Coraliomargarita algicola: one gene and its partner. Each later gene encodes a partner of the first gene's protein in a complex. Links are inferred from orthologs where the notes say so. Each region holds a gene or a part of one and is shown on either strand. Other genes may lie near its edges. The genes, in order: uvrA and mfd.

Region 1 (8,307 bases):
AGTGTTGGCACTTATGGGAGGCTTGAGTGCTCGTGATTACACTTGCGAAGTCTGAATGATCTTTAGCATTTCTGGAAAAAGAGGGCAGCCATAAAAAAACGCCGCCCCTTGCGTGGGCGGCGTTTTGTAGCAGCGCTAAGTCTGCATATTAGAGTAATTCTTTAGCAACCGCTGCGACGTTGTCGGCAGTCATGCCAAGTTCGGCCATTACAGTATCGCCCGGAGCGGACATACCGAAGCGGTCGATGCAGACAGTTTTACCGGTGAAGCCGACGTATTTACCCCAGGTGCTGGAGACGCCTGCTTCCACGGCGACACGTGCGGTGCAGCTAGTGGGCAGCACGCTTTCGATGTAGTCCGCGCTTTGGCGTTCGAAGCGTTCGAAGCAAGGAAGAGATACCACGCGCACGCCGTCGCCGAGTTGCTCGGCCGCGCCCATGGCGTGTTGTAGCTCAGAGCCCGTTGCCATTAGGATTAGTTTCAAGTCGCCGCTTTCTTTCTTGGCGATGTAGCCACCCTTGAGCACACCTTCGCGGCGATCGCTCACGCTGATGCTGTCTTGGGCTGGGATGTTTTGACGTGTAAGAATCAGCGCTGTGGGGCCGTCTTCGCGTTGAACAGCTGCGGCAAAGGCTGCAGCGGTCTCTTCCGCATCACCAGGGCGAATCACGTCGAGATTTGGAATGACGCGCAGGCCACTCACGGTTTCTACCGGTTGGTGAGTGGGGCCGTCTTCACCGACACCGACGGAGTCGTGCGTGAAGATGTAAGTGACAGGCAGCTTCGCGAGTGAGGCGAGGCGAATCGAGCCGCGCATGTAGTCGGCAAATACCAGGAAGGTCGCGCCACTGGCCTTAAAGATGCCGTCATATGCGATCCCGTTGCAGATGGCGCCCATGCCGTGTTCACGAATGCCGAACCAGATATTGCGTCCATTGAAGTTGGTGGGACCGAAGTCGCCGCCGTCTTTGATGTAGTTCTTGGTTGATCCGTAGAGGTCGGCCGAGCCGCTGATGAGGCTAGGCACTGCTTTGGCGACCGCTTGAATGATGGTGCCTCCGGAAGCGCGGGTCGCGGCTTTGGTGCCTGCGTCGAATTCTGGAATCTGGCTGAGTAGGTCGGCCGGCACTTCGCCCTTGAGCTCCGCAGCGAGTGTTGGGTTGGCGGCGCTCCATGCGTCAAAGACGCCTTCCCACTCCTTGTAGGCGGCGGCGCCTGCTTGGGCGACTTCAGCAAAGTGGGCACGCACTTCGTCGGATACGTAGAAGCTTTCTTCTGGCAGGCCGAGTCCTATGCGGGCGGCGGCTGCAAACTTGGCGCCGCCTTCACCGTGGCCGGCAGAGGTGCCTTCAACTTCTGGGATGCCCTTGCCGATAGTCGTCTTGGCGATGATGACCTTAGGCTTGCCGTTGTCGTTGGCCTTGGCTTCGGAAATGGCGGCTTCAACTGCGGCGAGGTCGTGGCCGTCGATGGTCACGGTGTCCCAGCCTTGAGAGATGAAGTAAGCAGAGGCATCTTCGCTCTGGGTCTGATCGGCCATGGCGTCGAGGGTGACGTCGTTGGAATCGTAGATCAGGATCAAATTGTCCAATTTGTTATGACCGGCAAATGCGATTGCTTCCTTGGCCACACCTTCTTGCAAGCAGCCGTCCCCATGGAGGGCGAACACGTGTTGATCGAAAATGGTGTGCTCTGCGGTGTTGAACTTTGCTGCGGCACGTTTACCGGAGAGTGCGTAACCGACTGCGTTGCCGATGCCTTGACCGAGTGGGCCTGTGGTGGCTTCGACGCCGACAGTATCACCAAACTCAGGGTGGCCTGGAGTTTCGGAGCCCAGTTGGCGGAAGTTTTTCACCTCTTCCAAGGAGAGCTCGTAGCCCGCGAGGTGTAGCCATGAGTAAAGGAACATTGAGCCGTGACCGCCGGAGAGCACGAAACGGTCACGATTCAGCCATTTGGGCTCTGCTGGATTGTAGCGGAGGCCGCCTGCGCCATAGAGCACGGCGCCGATTTCGGCACAGCCGAGAGGGAGGCCTAGGTGGCCAGAGCTGCAGGCGTGAATTGCGTCGATTGCGAGTCCGCGTGCTTGAGTTGCTGCTTGGGAGAGAATCTCTGTTTGCATAATGTTTCTAGGTGATGGGCCCTGAGCGGGCGGAATTTTGATAATCTGAAAGCGCCGAAGATGAACGGATGCCATCTAATGAAAAGGAAAAATGGGGAATTCCGTATGAATTTGCTTCATTACAGTCATTCAGAACTCGACTCTCAGCTGTCAGGGCTCTAGCTCGAAGGCATGACTCATGAAGAATTAGAAGAAGGCAAGGTGCTCAATCTCGATTTCGCAAAGCTGCGTAAGGTGGCCAATTGCGAGTCCGACGTGCTGCCTGCGATCGCTCAAGATTCGCAAACCGGTGAGGTGCTGATTGTCGGCTACGCCAATGAACTGGCGCTGGAAACCGCTCTCGAATGTGGCATGGCGACCTTTTGGAGCACCAGTCGCAACGAGCTCTGGATCAAGGGCAAGACCAGTGGCGATTATTTGAAAATCGAAGAGATCCGCGTCAATTGTGAGCAAAATTCGATTCTCTACAAGGTGACGCCGGCGGGCAAGGGCGCCTGCCACACCAAAAACCAAGCGGGCATTGCTCGCTCAGGGTGCTACTACCGTCGCCTCAAAGAGGACGGCAGTCTGGAATTCGTGGACGAGGCGCAAGTTTAGAGCGCGCTGACGAGGCCCTCTAATTCTCGTCGTCCGAAATGCCTAGCTTTTGGCGGATCTCGGGGAATTCGTTGAGCTCGGCCAAGAACTCGTCGACATCGAAGTCGGCCACCATGAAGTCCTCATACTCAAAGGTGGGCGTCTTGGTCTGTCCGCTCAGGGCCACCATGGCGTCCATGTCCTTGGCGTTTACATTGACATCACGCACGTCCAGATCGACACCTTGCGAATTGAAAAAAGAAAGGGCTTCACGGCACCAGGGGCAACCGGATTTTATGTAGAGAATCGGTAGTTTGTTTTTGCTCATAATTTATTCTTAAACCTACTCAATATAGTGCTTGTGACAACGTAAATTCAACGATTCGTAACTTTATCTGTAGTGGACTTGCGCCCCTGCATAATCTCCTATATAAGCGCTCCTCTTGTAGATTTATGAGTTCCACCGATGCAGTGACCACTCCAAAGCAATTAGCCGATTCGATTTCTGTTAAAGGTGCGCGCGAGCATAATCTAAAAAACATCAACGTGGACATTCCGCGCAATCAGTTGGTGGTCATCACGGGCGTCAGTGGTTCGGGTAAATCCTCACTGGCCTTCGATACCATCTATGCGGAGGGCTATCGTAAATACATCGACAGCCTCTCGACTAAGGCGCGTATGGTCCTGGAGCAAATTCCGCGTCCGGATGTGGACTACATTCAAGGTCTCTCGCCCGTCATCGCGCTGGAGCAGCGCACCGGGGGCGGGGGCAATCCGCGCAGCACCGTGGCAACGGTTACCGAAATCGCCGATTTCGCCCGTGTGCTGTGGGCGGTCTGCGGCACACCTTATTGCCCGAAGGATGGCGGCATTATTGAGCGGCGCTCGATGGACGATTGCCTGACGCGCATTTATGCGGAGCCGGAGGGGAGTCGCTTGATGATTCTCGCTCCGTGGATGACGGCCAAGCCTGCGATCTTGCGCGAAGAATTGCCGCGCTTGCAGCAGCGAGGCTTCCAGCGAGTGCGCCTTAACGGCGAGATCCGCCGTCTGGATGAGCATGATCTGATCGATTCCAAGGCTGCGTCGATTACGGTCGAGATCGTGGTCGATCGTATTGTGCTCAAGGCCGACCAACGCAGTCGGCTGGCGGACTCCTTGGACTTGGCCTTCAGTGAGGGGGAGGACCGTGCGCTGATTTTAATTGAGGACGGACAGCAATGGCGTGAACTCCCCTTGAGTAACCGTCTGGCTTGCGTGAATTGCGGCGATGTGTATGAGCCTGTCTCACCGCGTCATTTTTCCTGGAATCATGCCGAGGGCGCCTGTTCTGAGTGCGGCGGGCTGGGGGAGACCTTGCAATTTCAGCCCGAACTGATTGTGCCAGATTCGAGTATTTCTGTGAAAAAGGGGGCGATTAAGCCATGGCGGCTCGGGTCCAAGCAGATGATCATTCGGCACAACGCGATTCTCAAGCAGTTGGCCGAGCAATTGCCATTTGATCCCAACTTGGCCTGGGATGAACTCGATGCCGATGTGCGCGCGCAAATCCTACATGGCGCGGGCGAGCGACTGTTCAGTTTTAAGCTCAAGGGCGGCAATACTAAGCCTGAGTTGATGCCATTTGAGGGCGTGTTGACGGATCTGGAAAATATTCGTCGCCACACCACTAGCGACGGCCTGCGCGCCCGCCTGATGGCTTATCAAACCAGCAGTCGCTGCGAGGCCTGCTCCGGTCGCCGGCTGCGTCCGTCGAGCTTGAGTGTCTTGATCGAGGGGCGCTCCATTACCGATTTGCTGGCCATGTCGCTGCAAGAAGCGCAAGGCTTCGTGGATGCGCTGCAAAGCAATCCGGCCTATGCGACTGTGGGCGACGCCGTGCGCGGTCTCGGTTCGCGACTCTCCTTTTTGAATGAAGTCGGGCTCAGTTACCTCACGCTCAATCGCACATACACCAGCTTAAGTGGGGGCGAAGCGCAGCGCGTGCGCTTGGCGACTCAGCTGGGCATGTCGCTGGTCGGCGTGGTCTATCTCTTAGATGAACCGAGCATTGGACTGCATCCATTGGACAACCGTCGATTGATTCAAACGCTCATCGGTTTACGTGAGCGCGGCAACTCCGTCGTCGTAGTGGAACACGATGGTGAAACCATGTTGGCGGCCGATCATCTGATCGAGCTCGGTCCGGGCGCGGGCGTTGAGGGGGGCGAGTTGATTTATCAGGGCAGCCCCACAGATGCGTTTAATAATACATACAGTCGCTCTGGCATGTTCCTCAGCGGGGAGGCGCGTGTTGAAAAGAATGCGCGCACGCTGCGTCCTAAGTCCGACTGGTTGAGCGTCGAGGGGGCGTATGAAAACAACCTCAAGCAGGTCGATGCGAAGTTTCCTGTTGGCCTGCTGAGCGTGGTTTGTGGGATGTCCGGCTCCGGGAAGAGCACCTTGGTCAACGACATCCTGGCCAAGGCTGCGGCTTTTAAACTGAACCGGGCCAAGACGATTCCCGGCAAGCATAAGAAGATCACAGGGCTGGATCATTTCCTCTCTGTCATTCAAGTCGATCAATCGCCGATCGGTCGCAGCCCGCGCTCCAACCCGGCGACTTTTACCAAGCTCTTCGATCAGTTGCGGGACCTTTTCGTTAAATGCTCGATCGCTAAGATACGCGGATACAAGCGCAACCGTTTTTCCTTCAATGTGAGTGGTGGGCGTTGCGAACGTTGCAAAGGCGACGGCGTGATTAAGCTCGATATGCAGTTTATGGCCGACGTGTATAGCGAGTGCCCCAGTTGCAAGGGGCGTCGCTATAATCGGGAAACGCTGGATGTGCGCTTTAAAGGCTATAATATCGCCGATGTTTTGGAGATGAGTGTGGACGAAGCCTTGCAAGTCTTTGGGAAGCAGCCACGCATTGCCGAGAAATTGCACACTTTGGCCGATGTCGGGCTCGGTTACATCAAGCTGGGCCAGCCCGCCACCACGCTCTCTGGTGGTGAAGCGCAGCGGATTAAACTGTCCTTAGAATTGAGCAAGCGCCAGCAGGGCCAGACGCTCTACATCCTCGATGAGCCGACGACCGGTCTACATTGGCTGGATGTGCAGCGCCTCATGGACCTGGTCTTCAAGCTACGTGATGCGGGTAACACCATCCTGATCATCGAGCACGACCTGGATGTGATTCGCATGGCCGATTGGATCATCGAGCTCGGTCCCGAGGGAGGAGAGGCCGGCGGCGAAATCGTCTTTCAGGGGGAGCCATCTGCGTTCTACGAGGGGAGTACCAGCCCTACGCAGCAGATGCTCAAGGATATGATTTCTTAAGTTGCTGGTATTGCCGCCATGCAAGATAGGATAAATGTTGAGGCAAGCGAGTCAGCTGGTATAAATTCTGATTGATCGACCTTAATTCTGTGGGTTTGTATAGTTTCTCAAACGTTTTAGCTTGTAGTGGGTATCCCAGAAACTTGCTGATTTGGTCAATGCGTTCTTCGGGGTTTTGGGTCATGCTCTCTAATGAGAAGAAGAGGCAATCATTGGGGTGCTTTTGGTGGAAATTGATGCAGCAGCGCGTGTAAACTAGCCAGCCTCTTAGCCACATCGCACGCGCGCGCCAGTGAAGTTTGCCCGATTTTTCTCGGCGATTTAGGGATTCGATGACTGAAAATGGATTTCGGTAAACGAATAGAAACTTAGCGTCGGGGCAGAGGTCTCTCCATAATTCCAGAAACAGTGTGCTTCGTGGGTCTTTCCAGCCCCAGACGCCGTGAGATCCTTTTTTCGAGAGTAGGTCCAAGGCCATCTGGCGTTCTTCGTCATTTGGCATGATCGAACTCGGTGCATACCAATTACTCTTGTGGTATTTTTGAATCAGCCTGATGTGAAAATTTAGGAACTCGGTATCTTCGTAGTAACCATTGGGGTTTCCTGAATCTTTTTCGACCAAGTCGGAGCCCATGTGAATACCAGATTCATTTAAAAAGCTACCTAACAGGGAGGTGCCGGAGCGGTGCATGCCAGTTAAGATGATTGGCGGTGGGGGAGATAGCTTGTTCGTGTTCAATGATTCTAAAAGTGAGTGGCTGTGAAGTTCAGTTATGCTAGAGGCTGTAAATGTCGCGCTAGCATCCTATGGATGAACAGTTCTTGGCTTTTATTCTTGTGAGATGGTTGGGCTTGATGGCGGGCGTCGTAGGTGGGGGAAGTCCTCCTGTGGTTCTTCGCAATCAAGGAACTCGCACAGTGGCCCCCATCCGCTGTTCGATTGAAGTTCTATTTCGAGATAGTCCGCCTTGCGATCGCGAAAGTATGCACGTGCGGCCGCCAGGTGTAAGTCGTAGACTTGGCTGTAAAGATCTTTGTTGAAGGCATAGCTGCCAAATATTTGTAGTCGCATGTGCATGAGGCGTGGTTCGAAATAATCGCCAATGTAGTATGATACCGCGCGTCTTAGATGCTTCCATGAGCAAAAAACGTTTCTAGCTCTCAGTGGCATATGGTGTAAGCCTAGGCCGTCGAACTTGGAAAATTGACGCTCAACAGAAGTCAGCCAGCTTTCCTTCTCGCGCGTAGTGAGTATGAAACGGCTATTGGGATACTCCTTATCGAGTTGTGGATAGAAGTGCTCGCCAAAGTTGCTCAGTGCGTCCCAGTCGTCGACAGGTTCGAAGCGATAACAACCTCGCATCGCGAGTGCGCGAAAATTAAACGGGTTGTGGCGACATCTGTAGCCCAGCATCGTCAGTGCAGCATCTACACTCGTTGTCCCGGTTTTGGGGAGTCCAATGACAAATACTTTTCGTTTAGTTTGTGTAGATTTCATAGCTTTTGGGAATCGGGTTGTTTGCTTGCTTCTGAGCTTGTCGTATTTTGCGCCCCTCGGTGATCGTAAAGGACTTCATGGAATAGGTCGTCGGCGTAGAGGATTCTGCGTATCCATTCAGTAATCATTGTCTTATGAAAGGGGGCGCGGTAGGCCTTTCTTACATGATCTGTCGTGCGTTTACAAAAACGGTTGTCGTACCAAATGCCCGGAATCGTGTCAATTTGGATGTTTTGCTGCCATCGCACGAAGTCGAAGGATAACTGATCGCGTCGACTGCCTGCGCTGAGTTGTTTGAGCCAGCAATTGGAAAAGTGGATGGCTGTCGGGTTTGTTGGCTTGCGGATGAGCAGGTTCGTGTTGGCGAGTCCGAAATTGGCTGGGAAGCCTGCTTCGTTATAGCGATTGATCTGATGGGAGATGCGCGCGGGTGAATCCGCGGCCTCGACAAAGGCCCATTGGGCCTCCTGGTAGAGGCAATTTCTAACATCATGCGCGAGCACTTTAATCGGGTGAGAGGGGCTCGATTGCTCATTTAGGTAGTGTTTGATCTCTGTTGCATTGATGGTGCAGTTGGCATCGATCCACACGACCCAATCGTAGTCTTTGAAGTCTTTAAACGCTTGTATCTTTATTTCACGGGCATCTCGCGTTGCGTCGCGGTGTTTACGTTTCCACAATCGTCTTTCAATTGTTTTTGGGAGCGGCAGTTCGTTGTCCGTGTAGCAGAAGTAGTCAACATCTGCCGTCGGCTCACCAAATCCAGGTTGAAGAGCGCTATCGTACTGAT
Region 2 (8,940 bases), 240 kb from region 1 along the record:
GCAGGAAGCTGCAGGCGCTTTGGTCGGTGCGGAAGGGCAGATCTTTTAAGCCGTATTTGTTGCTCCAGTAGTCGTACTCGACGCCTACGTAGAGGCGTTGTGACTCATCCCATAGTAGTTTGCCCAAGTTGTATTTGATCTGTGGGTTGATGTGCAGGTTTTCTTCGTAGCCCGAGTTTTCGGAGGCGAAGACATAATCAATATAGCCGTCGATGATGATTTCTGATTGGCCAAATGGGAGGGTGTAGCCGAAGCAAGGTGTCAATTGCCAGCCGCGTGAGTTAGTGTTTTGCGGGTCACGATAATAGAGATTCAGGTGAAAGTAGTCGAAGCCCGGCAGATCGAGGTCGATGCCGATGCCGTAGAGTAAGCTCTCGACGTCGTCTTCGCCGAATTCATAGGTGGTGGCAATTAAGACGTCCTGAATCGGGCCGAGGCTCCATTCGCGATCTGTGATTTTTCCGAAGCTGAAGCGTGGGGAGAATTCCCCGTAGAAGGCGGACTCTTCGCCATCTGTGTCCAGATAATCGAGGTAGTCGATAAATGTGAAGCTGTCTCCAAAGCTCCAGGCACTGACATGCTCGAAGGTGACGGTTTGCTGATCTTCCGCATCGACGCGGTATTTGCCGCCATAGAGGTACGATAGGCTGAAGTCTTGCCACTGGATCCACTGCGGAGCCCAGCTACCAGAGTCTTCCTGAAGGGGAGCCTCTTCCGCCTGCAAATTGGGCGCAAGCGTGAGCATGCTAACTAGTGTGGATGTTTGAATGAGTCTCTGTAGAGTTTTCATGAACAGGCAAAGCATCGAAATCGGGGAACGAGTCCAACGCTATTTCTGCATGTCCTAGAAGTAGTTGAAATGTGAGTGTGATCTATTAGTAGCACGAATCATGCGACAAAACGTGCTTCTCGTTACTTGTTTCGGTTTTTTTAACTCGCGCGCAGCCATGCGGCACAAATGATTCCGCCCCATGGCAGCAACCGACTATAAATTTCGCCTGAAAGATAGCATCATTGGCTTACAGTTTCTTTTTGTGGCCTTTGGCGCGCTGGTGCTAGTGCCCATACTGACTGGCTTAGACCCCAACGTGGCCTTGTTTACGGCAGGCATCGGAACGCTCGCTTTTCAATGTATCAATCGCAAAAAGGTGCCGCCCATCTTCCTGGCATCGTCTTTTGCCTTTATTGCACCTATTATGTATGGTGTGCAAACTTGGGGGCTGCCGGGTACATTGTCGGGCCTGATCGCGGCGGGTTTGTTTTATGTTTTAATTAGCTTCTTAGTGCGACTGCGACGTGCGGACTGGTTGCACTATATTCTGCCGCCCGTGGTGGTGGGGCCCGTGATTATCACCATCGGCCTGATTCTCGCGCCAGTTGCGGTGAATATGGCGATGGGCAAAACGGGGGATGGTAGCGTTGAGCTGGTGCCTTTGCCGCAAGCGATGTCGATTTCTTTACTTTCACTGATGGTCACGATCGTGGTGATCTTAAAAGGGCGGGGCATGTTCAAGCTACTGCCTGTGCTGTGCGGCATCGTGGCCGGTTATACGCTTTCGGTTGTGCTGGGAGTGGTGGATTTTGCGGCGGTATCGAGTGCGCCCTTATTTGCGCTGCCTGCATTTACGGCGCCTGAGTTTAATTTAGAAGCGATCTTGTATATGCTACCGATTGCAATTGCACCTGCGGTCGAGCATCTCGGCGACATTCTCGCGATCAGCAGCGCGACTAAGGAAAACTATCTGGAAAAGCCAGGCCTTAAGAATACACTTTTGGGCGATGGTGTGGCCACCTGCCTGGCGGCGTCGATGGGCGGCCCGCCCAATACGACTTATTCCGAAGTCACCGGGGCGGTTAAAATCACGCAAGCCTTCAATCCAGCCATCATGACTTGGGCGGCACTTTTCGCCATCTTATTGGCATTTGTCGCTAAGCTGGGCGGTTTATTGGCGACTATCCCTGTGCCCGTGATTGGAGGTGTGTTGATCTTATTGTTCGGAATTATCGCCAGTATCGGCATTCAAACCATTGCGGATCATAAGGTCGACTATAACGATTCACGCAATCTGATCATAAGCTCCGTGATTTTGGTCAGTGCGATTGGTGGGATGAGCTTGGACCTAGGCTTTGTCTCACTGAGTGGGATCGGGCTCGGTGCGATCTGTGGCATTGCTCTTAATTTGGTGCTGCCGCGCACCCAGCCGAAAAAAGACGAGGCCTAAGCTGGTGCCTTGGGGTGCTTACGTAACCAGCGTTGGATTTCGTTGAGTCGCTTGATGGGGTCTTTGGCTTTGAGCCGCGGGAAACGGCTGCCGGACTTTAGGAATTCGCCCGATTTCCCCGGCATGGCGAGCTTGCAGATCAGGCGATCGCCTTCGCTCTCGACGCGGCGCACACCGGCGAGCTCAGCGAGGATGCGCACTTGGCTGACGGCGATCAGTGCTTCGGTGGGCAGGGGACGCTTGCCAAAGCGGTCGGCCAACTCTTCGGCGATGTTGAGCACGTCTTCTAGCTTTTCAGCTAAGGCCAGGCGGCGGTAGAAGTCGATGCGCAAGCGGGGCTCGGCGATGTATTCGCTGGGCAAGGACGCTTCAATTAGCTCGCCTTTGCGGTTGCCATACTCAGCGTCCTTAATCGCGGCAAAGCTAAAGGAGCCGCTGGTGCTGCGGGCACGGCTGCCGCCCAAGCCGGTGGTGATGAAGTCGAGTTTTACTTCCGCTCGTATGCGGTCGGCTCCCGGATCGCCTTTGAGACGAGCCACGCTCTGTTTGAGTAGTTGGCAATACAGTTCAAAGCCGATGCCGGCGATGTGTCCGCTCTGCTGTGAGCCGAGCAGGTTGCCGGCGCCGCGTAATTCCAAGTCGCGCATGGCGATGCGAAAACCGGCCCCTAACTGGTTGTGTTGTTTGAGCGCGTTTAAGCGCTTTTGCGCTTGTTCCACCACCGCGGCGTGACGGTGCAATAATAAGTAGGCGTAGGCTTGCCGTTTGAAGCGGCCCACGCGCCCGCGGATTTGATACAGCTGCGCGAGTCCGAAACGGTCAGCACCTTCGATGATCAATGTATTACAATTGGGGATATCGATGCCGGATTCGATGATGGTCGTGCAGACTAACACGTCGAACTTTCCCGCTACGAATTTCGTCATGATTTTTTCCAGCGCGCCCTCAGTCATCTGTCCGTGGCCGACGGCGACTTTGAGCTTGGGGTGCATGGCTTCGATCTTAGCGGCGACGCCTAGAATGCTGTCGACTCGGTTGTGTAGGTAAAATACTTGTCCTCCGCGATCGGTCTCGGCTTGGATCGCGGATTTGATTAGCTTTTCATCGTAGCTTTTTACAATGGTTTCGATGGGGCGGCGGTCGACGGGTGGTGTTTCAATGACACTCATGGCACGTGCGCCCGCCATGGCGAGGTAGAGCGTGCGTGGGATGGGAGTGGCACTCAGGGTGAGGATGTCGACATCGGCGCGTAGCTGTTTGATTCGCTCTTTTTGCTTTACACCGAAGCGTTGCTCTTCGTCGACGACGAGTAGTCCCAAATCTTGGAAATGAACGTCGTGACTGAGCAAACGATGGGTGCCGATGACGATGTCAACCTTACCGGCTGCGAGGTGTGCGATGCTTTCTTTATTTTGTTTCGTGCTACGAAACCGGCTGATCATGTCGACAATGATCGGGTATTGAGCCATGCGCTCGCAAAAGGTGTTAAAGTGCTGTTGGCAGAGCACAGTGGTGGGCACTAGGATGGCGACTTGTTTGCCCGCGAGCACCGCTTTGAGAGCCGCGCGAATGGCGACCTCTGTTTTGCCGAAGCCCACGTCGCCACAAATCAGGCGATCCATGGCTTGTGGCTTTTCCATGTCTTGTTTGGTGGCTTCGATCGCTGCGAGCTGGTCGGGCGTTTCTTTAAATGGAAAGGCGGCTTCAAAGTCTTTTTGCCAAGGGTGGTCGGGTGGAAATGCAAAGCCGCCCGCTTGACTGCGACGGGCGTGAAGTTGCAGCATTTCTGCTGCGTAATCGAGTGTGGCGCGCTCGGCCGCGGCACGGGTCTTATCCCAAGTCGCGCCGCCCACTTTTGCGAGCTTGGGGCTGGACTTGGTGAGGCCGACGTAGCGGGTGAGTAGGTGCGATTCTTGCAGCGGCACATGCACCGTCATTTGCTCCGCAAACTCGACGGAGATCACCTCTTTGGAGCCACCTTGTATTTCTAGCTGTGTGAGTCCGCGAAAGAGGCAAACGCCGTGTTGCAAATGCACCAGTGGATCCCCATCCGCGAGCTCGGTAAAGTCGAGCAATTGATCCACTTGAGAAATTGTGGGACGCGCGCGTTCTTCGCGGCGGTTCAGTTTGCGGCTGCGCCGTCCGAAATACTCGGTGTCGGTGATCAGGGCGAATCCGTTCTTACCGCTTTTGAGGGGCGGTTTGTAATTGGGAGAGTTGTGGCAAATGAAGCCACCAGAAAGTGTGCCCTGTATGAAGTGTGGCTTGAGGCGCGCGGTTTTAGGGTTTTCCTTTAAGAGTTCTTGTATGCGTTTGCTCTCGCTCTCGCCGGCAGTAATCAACGTGATGGCGAAGCCCTTTCTCGACCAGTCTGCAATTTGGTTTTCAAATTTAATGCGAGCATCCTGTTCGGACTCAAAACGGTCGTAGCCGATCTGTGCCAGCTCGGTATGGAAACGGTAATTGCTGGTCGGCTCAGAGTCTATTTCGATGCGTTCGGCGTCTCGAAATAGTTCGGAGTCTGTATCCAATTCACAAATACCAGTCAGCGTGTCGCGTTGCTTGCGTTGGGCGATTACTTGGTAAAATGAGCGTAGAGATGCCGTGCTCGGGGCGTCTTGTGAAGTGCCGGGCGGCGTCATTGGTGTGAGGTCGCTACGAGCAATCGCTAACTTCTCGAATCGATAGGGGTGCTCGCGCACAAGTGCGGCGGGGTCTTCGAATATCCATTGCACGGCTGCTGTGGGCAGGTAGTGAATGAGCGCGCCTTCAGTGATGGCCGCACCGGCATCGGAGTTCGGCATGCCGGCGGCGATGCGAATGGTGCTGACGTCGTCTTGAGTGCGTTGGGTAGTGGGGTCGAAACTACGTATGCTTTCGATTTCGTCGCCGAAGAAGTCGATGCGATAGGGGCAGTGCGCATCGTAGGGGTAGAGGTCGATCAAGCCGCCACGGGTGGCGATTTGACCGGGTTGTTCGCAAAGTGCTTCGGAGTCGTAATCGAGCTCGGTTGTGAGCTTGTCAATTAATTGTCGGAAGGGATGGCTTTGGCCCACTTCCAGAGTGATTTGGCCTTGTGCGAAGTCTGCTTTCGCGGGGCAGTTGCCCAGTAGGGCTTCGGGGGTGGCGATGAGTAGACGCTTATGCGGGGGAGCTTGCAACAGTGCACTGAGCACTGCCAGGCGATCGCATATGCGGTCGGCGCGTCGTTGCGCATCGATGTCGGGGGGCGGATCTTCCGGGAAGTAAAGCACTTCCACGGGGGCCTTGTGGATGGACCATTGAACATAGCGATCGACTTCGGCGGCTAATTCTTGGGCGCGGCGCGGGTCGGCCACGAGTGCGAGGGTGAGCTCTGTTGTTGCGTGTTGCGCCAGAGAGTGAAGTAGCGGCGCACGTGCCTCCGTGCAAACGCCGTGGTAAAGCGTCGATTTCGGAGTGGCTACTGTTGATTTCGAGGGCACTGCGTTAGCTGTTGAATGACTCTAAATGCTTGAGCGCGGCTTGGGCGGCATTGGCTTCGGCGGTCTTTTTAGAGCTACCGGTGCCACGCCCGAGCTCTTTGTCTCCCAGAAAAACGGCGGCGTTGTAGTGACGGTCGTGGTCCGGACCTTCGGCGGGCAATTCTTGATAGCGGGGAACTTCGCCGGCGTGGTGTTTTTGCGACCACTCTTGTAATTTGCCTTTTGGGTTTTGGCTGCTGGCGGTGAGCTCGATGGCTTCGATCTGATCGCCGAAGAGCTGGCGGATTGCTTGGCGTGCCGCGTCGAGGCCGGCGTCGAGGTACACGGCGCCGATGAGTGCTTCGAGTGCGTCTTCGAGCATCGCCTTACTCGGTTCGGCCTGATGTTGGCGATGCGCTTCGCTGACTTCCAGATATTTGCCGAGATCATTGCTGCGTGCGACACGCGCGAGAGATTTACCATTGACAATACTGGCGCGTGAGCGGTCGAGTGTGCCCTCGTCGGCCTGTGGGAACTTTTGGTAGAGTGTTTCGGCGATCACCAGGTCGAGCACGGCGTCCCCGAGAAATTCCAGACGCTGATTATCGCCCGTTGCTCGATCGCAACTGGAGTGGGTGAGTGCGAGTCTGAGCAAGGCTTCATCCTGAAAACTGTGTTGAGTGATCGGTTCGAAGATTTGGTTGGAGCTGTGCATTTTATGTGAAAAAGTTCGGCGATGTCGGTTTACCGCTTGCGCTGGAGGAGGGGGCAATTCAGCTTAGTTCTAGTTCATTTCGGTCCGGCTGCAAATACCGGAATTGTATTTCGCTCTCATTTATACAAATACCTTGTTAAAAGAAAAATCGCCCACGTCCTCCGAGTCCAAGGCCAAGATCTTTGTCCTCGATACTAATGTTCTTTTGCACGATCCGCAGTGCCTCCATAAATTTGAGGATAATACGATTGCGATTCCAGTCGAGGTCTTGGAGGAACTCGATGGTAAGAAATCGGCTCCCGGGGAGCTCGGGTTTTCCGCACGTAAAATACACCGCGACTTGCGTGCGCTCTTTGACGAAGGCTTGGAAACGCCGCCGGAACTCAATGGTAAGGGCAGCTCGGCGCTGAGCCGGGACCTGCCGAACGGCGGGCGCTTGGTGGTGGTGATCAATGATTACATGGTAACTGGCGAGAGTGAGAACGAAGGACTCAACCGACTGAAGGCTACGCTGGTAAATATGGAGAAAATGGACAGCCGGATTTTGGCGTCTGTCTTTTTTCTTAAGGATGTATGTCCTGATAGTCGTGTTATTCTAGTGACCAAAGATGCCAATATGGCACTCAAGGGCATTGCGCTCGGCTTGGAAGTGCAGGATTACATGAATGACAAGGTGACCACTGCCAAACTGGGCGGTGGTTGTAAGACGATCGTAGTGGAGGATGCGGACTATGAGCGTTTTCTGGAAGAGCAGGGGGTCGACCTCTCGCCTGAGCTGACCAGTCACTTGTATCTGAATGAGTATATTTACATCAGCAATGGTGAGTTTAGCGAGCCAGCCCGCTACCGAGGCGATGGTCAGATCGATGCCTTAATTCTAGGCTCGGATGTGGGGGTGAAAATTCCCAAAGGGATTCGTATTCATCCGCTCAATTCAGAGCAACGGATGCTGATGGATGCGTTGTTGGATGAAGATATTAAGCTCGTGACCTGCAGTGGTAAGGCGGGCACGGGGAAGACTCTGGTCTCGATTGCGATGGCACTGTTTCAAACCATCGGAGAGGACAACTTATATGAGCGTGTCTTTATTACGCGTCCTCTGGTGCATATTGGTAAAGATACCGGCGCCTTGCCTGGGACGCTGGAAGAAAAAATGGCACCCTATATCGCGCCGTTTTTTGATAATTTGGAAGTGCTCTTCAGTAATCGCAAGGTGGTGAAGCAGGAAGAGCCCGCCAATGAGGATTCGCACATTAACCGGATTACCTCGACGCGTAAGCGCAAGAAGGCGATGGCGAAACTGGCTAAGCAGCCCTCAAAGCAGGAGAGCGCCGAAGAGGATAATAAGCCGCGCAAGCCCTTTCAGTTCCTATTTGATTACGGCATGGTCGAGGTGGAAGCTATGACCTTCATTCGCGGCCGTTCGCTCTCGAATACGATTTTTATTATCGATGAAGCGCAGAATCTAACACCGCATGAGGCCAAGACAGTTGTCAGCCGCATGGCTGAGGGCTCGAAGGTGATCCTGCTCGGGGATCCGTATCAAGTGGACAGTATGTTCTTGGATGCGTGGTCCAATGGATTGGTGCACACCGCGCAGCGACTGAAGGGCACGGAGATCACTGCTCACTTGGAATTAGCGACAGGTGTGCGCTCCGAGTTGGCGGACCTGGCGGCAGATCTGTTGTAGCGATGTGACGCCAGTCACGTCTGTGGAGTCCTGGAATGCAACGTTGGACGTTCGACGTTCCCCGAGACCTCGCTGGCGCGAGTTCGCTACAGATTGAGGTGTATCGATGTGACGCCAGTCACGTCCGTGCGCGGTGCAATTCAACATTGGAAGTTGAGCGTTGGACGTTCAACGTTCCCAAGTTATATAAAAAAGGCGGACTTGCTTTCGCAGGTCCGCCTTGGATTTAAATTATAAGCGCTGCCTTAGTAAGGCAGTGGATATTTTGCGGCAAGCTCAGCAACGCGTGCTTTGACGTCTTCGAGTGCTGCGTCCAGACCGTCGGTGTCGATGGCTTTCAGCACGGTATCGATGCAGTCGGCGATGGTGACCATGTCGGCTTCAACGAAGCCGCGGCTGGTGACCGCCGGTGTGCCGAGGCGAATACCGGATGCTTTGAAAGGAGAGCGTGTCTCGAAGGGCACGGTGTTCTTGTTGCAAGTGATGTGCGCGCGATCGAGCGTCTCTTGCGCGACCTTGGCTGTGAGGTCAGGCAGGTTTTCGCGTAGGTCGACCAAGAAGAGGTGATTGTCGGAGCCCCCGGAGATGAGCTTGTAGCCACGTTCCATCATGGCTGCCGCGAGTGCTTGCGAGTTTTTGACGATTTGAGCGGCGTAGTCCTTGAAGCTGGGCTTGAGGGCTTCACCGAAGCAGACTGCTTTGGCTGCGATGACGTGCATGAGCGGGCCGCCTTGGCCGCCTGGGAACATTGCAGAGTCGATGATTTTTGCGTGCTCCGCTTTGCAAAGAATCAGGCCGCCACGTGGGCCGCGTAGGGTCTTGTGCGTGGTGGTGGTGACGAAGTCGGCGTGTGGCACAGGAGAAGGATGA

Evidence for each region.
Region 2: the proteins of uvrA (region 1) and mfd are in contact, whole or in part, in a crystal structure (PDB 4DFC), measured with the Escherichia coli proteins. The link is inferred for Coraliomargarita algicola from one-to-one orthologs.

Annotation. Positions count from the first base shown.
Region 1 is NZ_CP138858.1:2,151,185-2,159,491, reverse strand. Bases 2,802-6,219 are described here. They hold uvrA (excinuclease ABC subunit UvrA), read left to right. Parts: upstream 2,802-3,151; coding sequence 3,152-6,019; downstream 6,020-6,219. Other genes in these bases: SH580_RS08455 (sulfotransferase family protein), read right to left, coding at 6,000-6,219; SH580_RS08465 (glutaredoxin family protein), read right to left, coding at 2,802-3,026. Also shown: tkt (transketolase), read right to left, coding at 149-2,122; SH580_RS08470 (phosphoribosyl-AMP cyclohydrolase), read left to right, coding at 2,294-2,719; more of SH580_RS08465, read right to left, coding at 2,739-2,801; more of SH580_RS08455, read right to left, coding at 6,220-6,758; SH580_RS08450 (sulfotransferase family protein), read right to left, coding at 6,849-7,517; SH580_RS08445 (glycosyltransferase domain-containing protein), read right to left, coding at 7,514-8,307. UniProt on the Escherichia coli protein: The UvrABC repair system catalyzes the recognition and processing of DNA lesions. UvrA is an ATPase and a DNA-binding protein. A damage recognition complex composed of 2 UvrA and 2 UvrB subunits scans DNA for abnormalities.
Region 2 is NZ_CP138858.1:2,390,695-2,399,634, reverse strand. The notes cover bases 2,019-6,069. They hold mfd (transcription-repair coupling factor), read right to left. Parts: upstream 5,687-6,069; coding sequence 2,219-5,686; downstream 2,019-2,218. Other genes in these bases: rnc (ribonuclease III), read right to left, coding at 5,691-6,069; SH580_RS09520 (uracil-xanthine permease family protein), read left to right, coding at 2,019-2,222. Also shown: SH580_RS09525 (outer membrane protein OmpK), read right to left, coding at 1-790; more of SH580_RS09520, read left to right, coding at 972-2,018; more of rnc, read right to left, coding at 6,070-6,380; SH580_RS09505 (PhoH family protein), read left to right, coding at 6,514-8,070; glyA (serine hydroxymethyltransferase), read right to left, coding at 8,316-8,940. UniProt on the Escherichia coli protein: Couples transcription and DNA repair by recognizing RNA polymerase (RNAP) stalled at DNA lesions. Mediates ATP-dependent release of RNAP and its truncated transcript from the DNA, and recruitment of nucleotide excision repair machinery to the damaged site.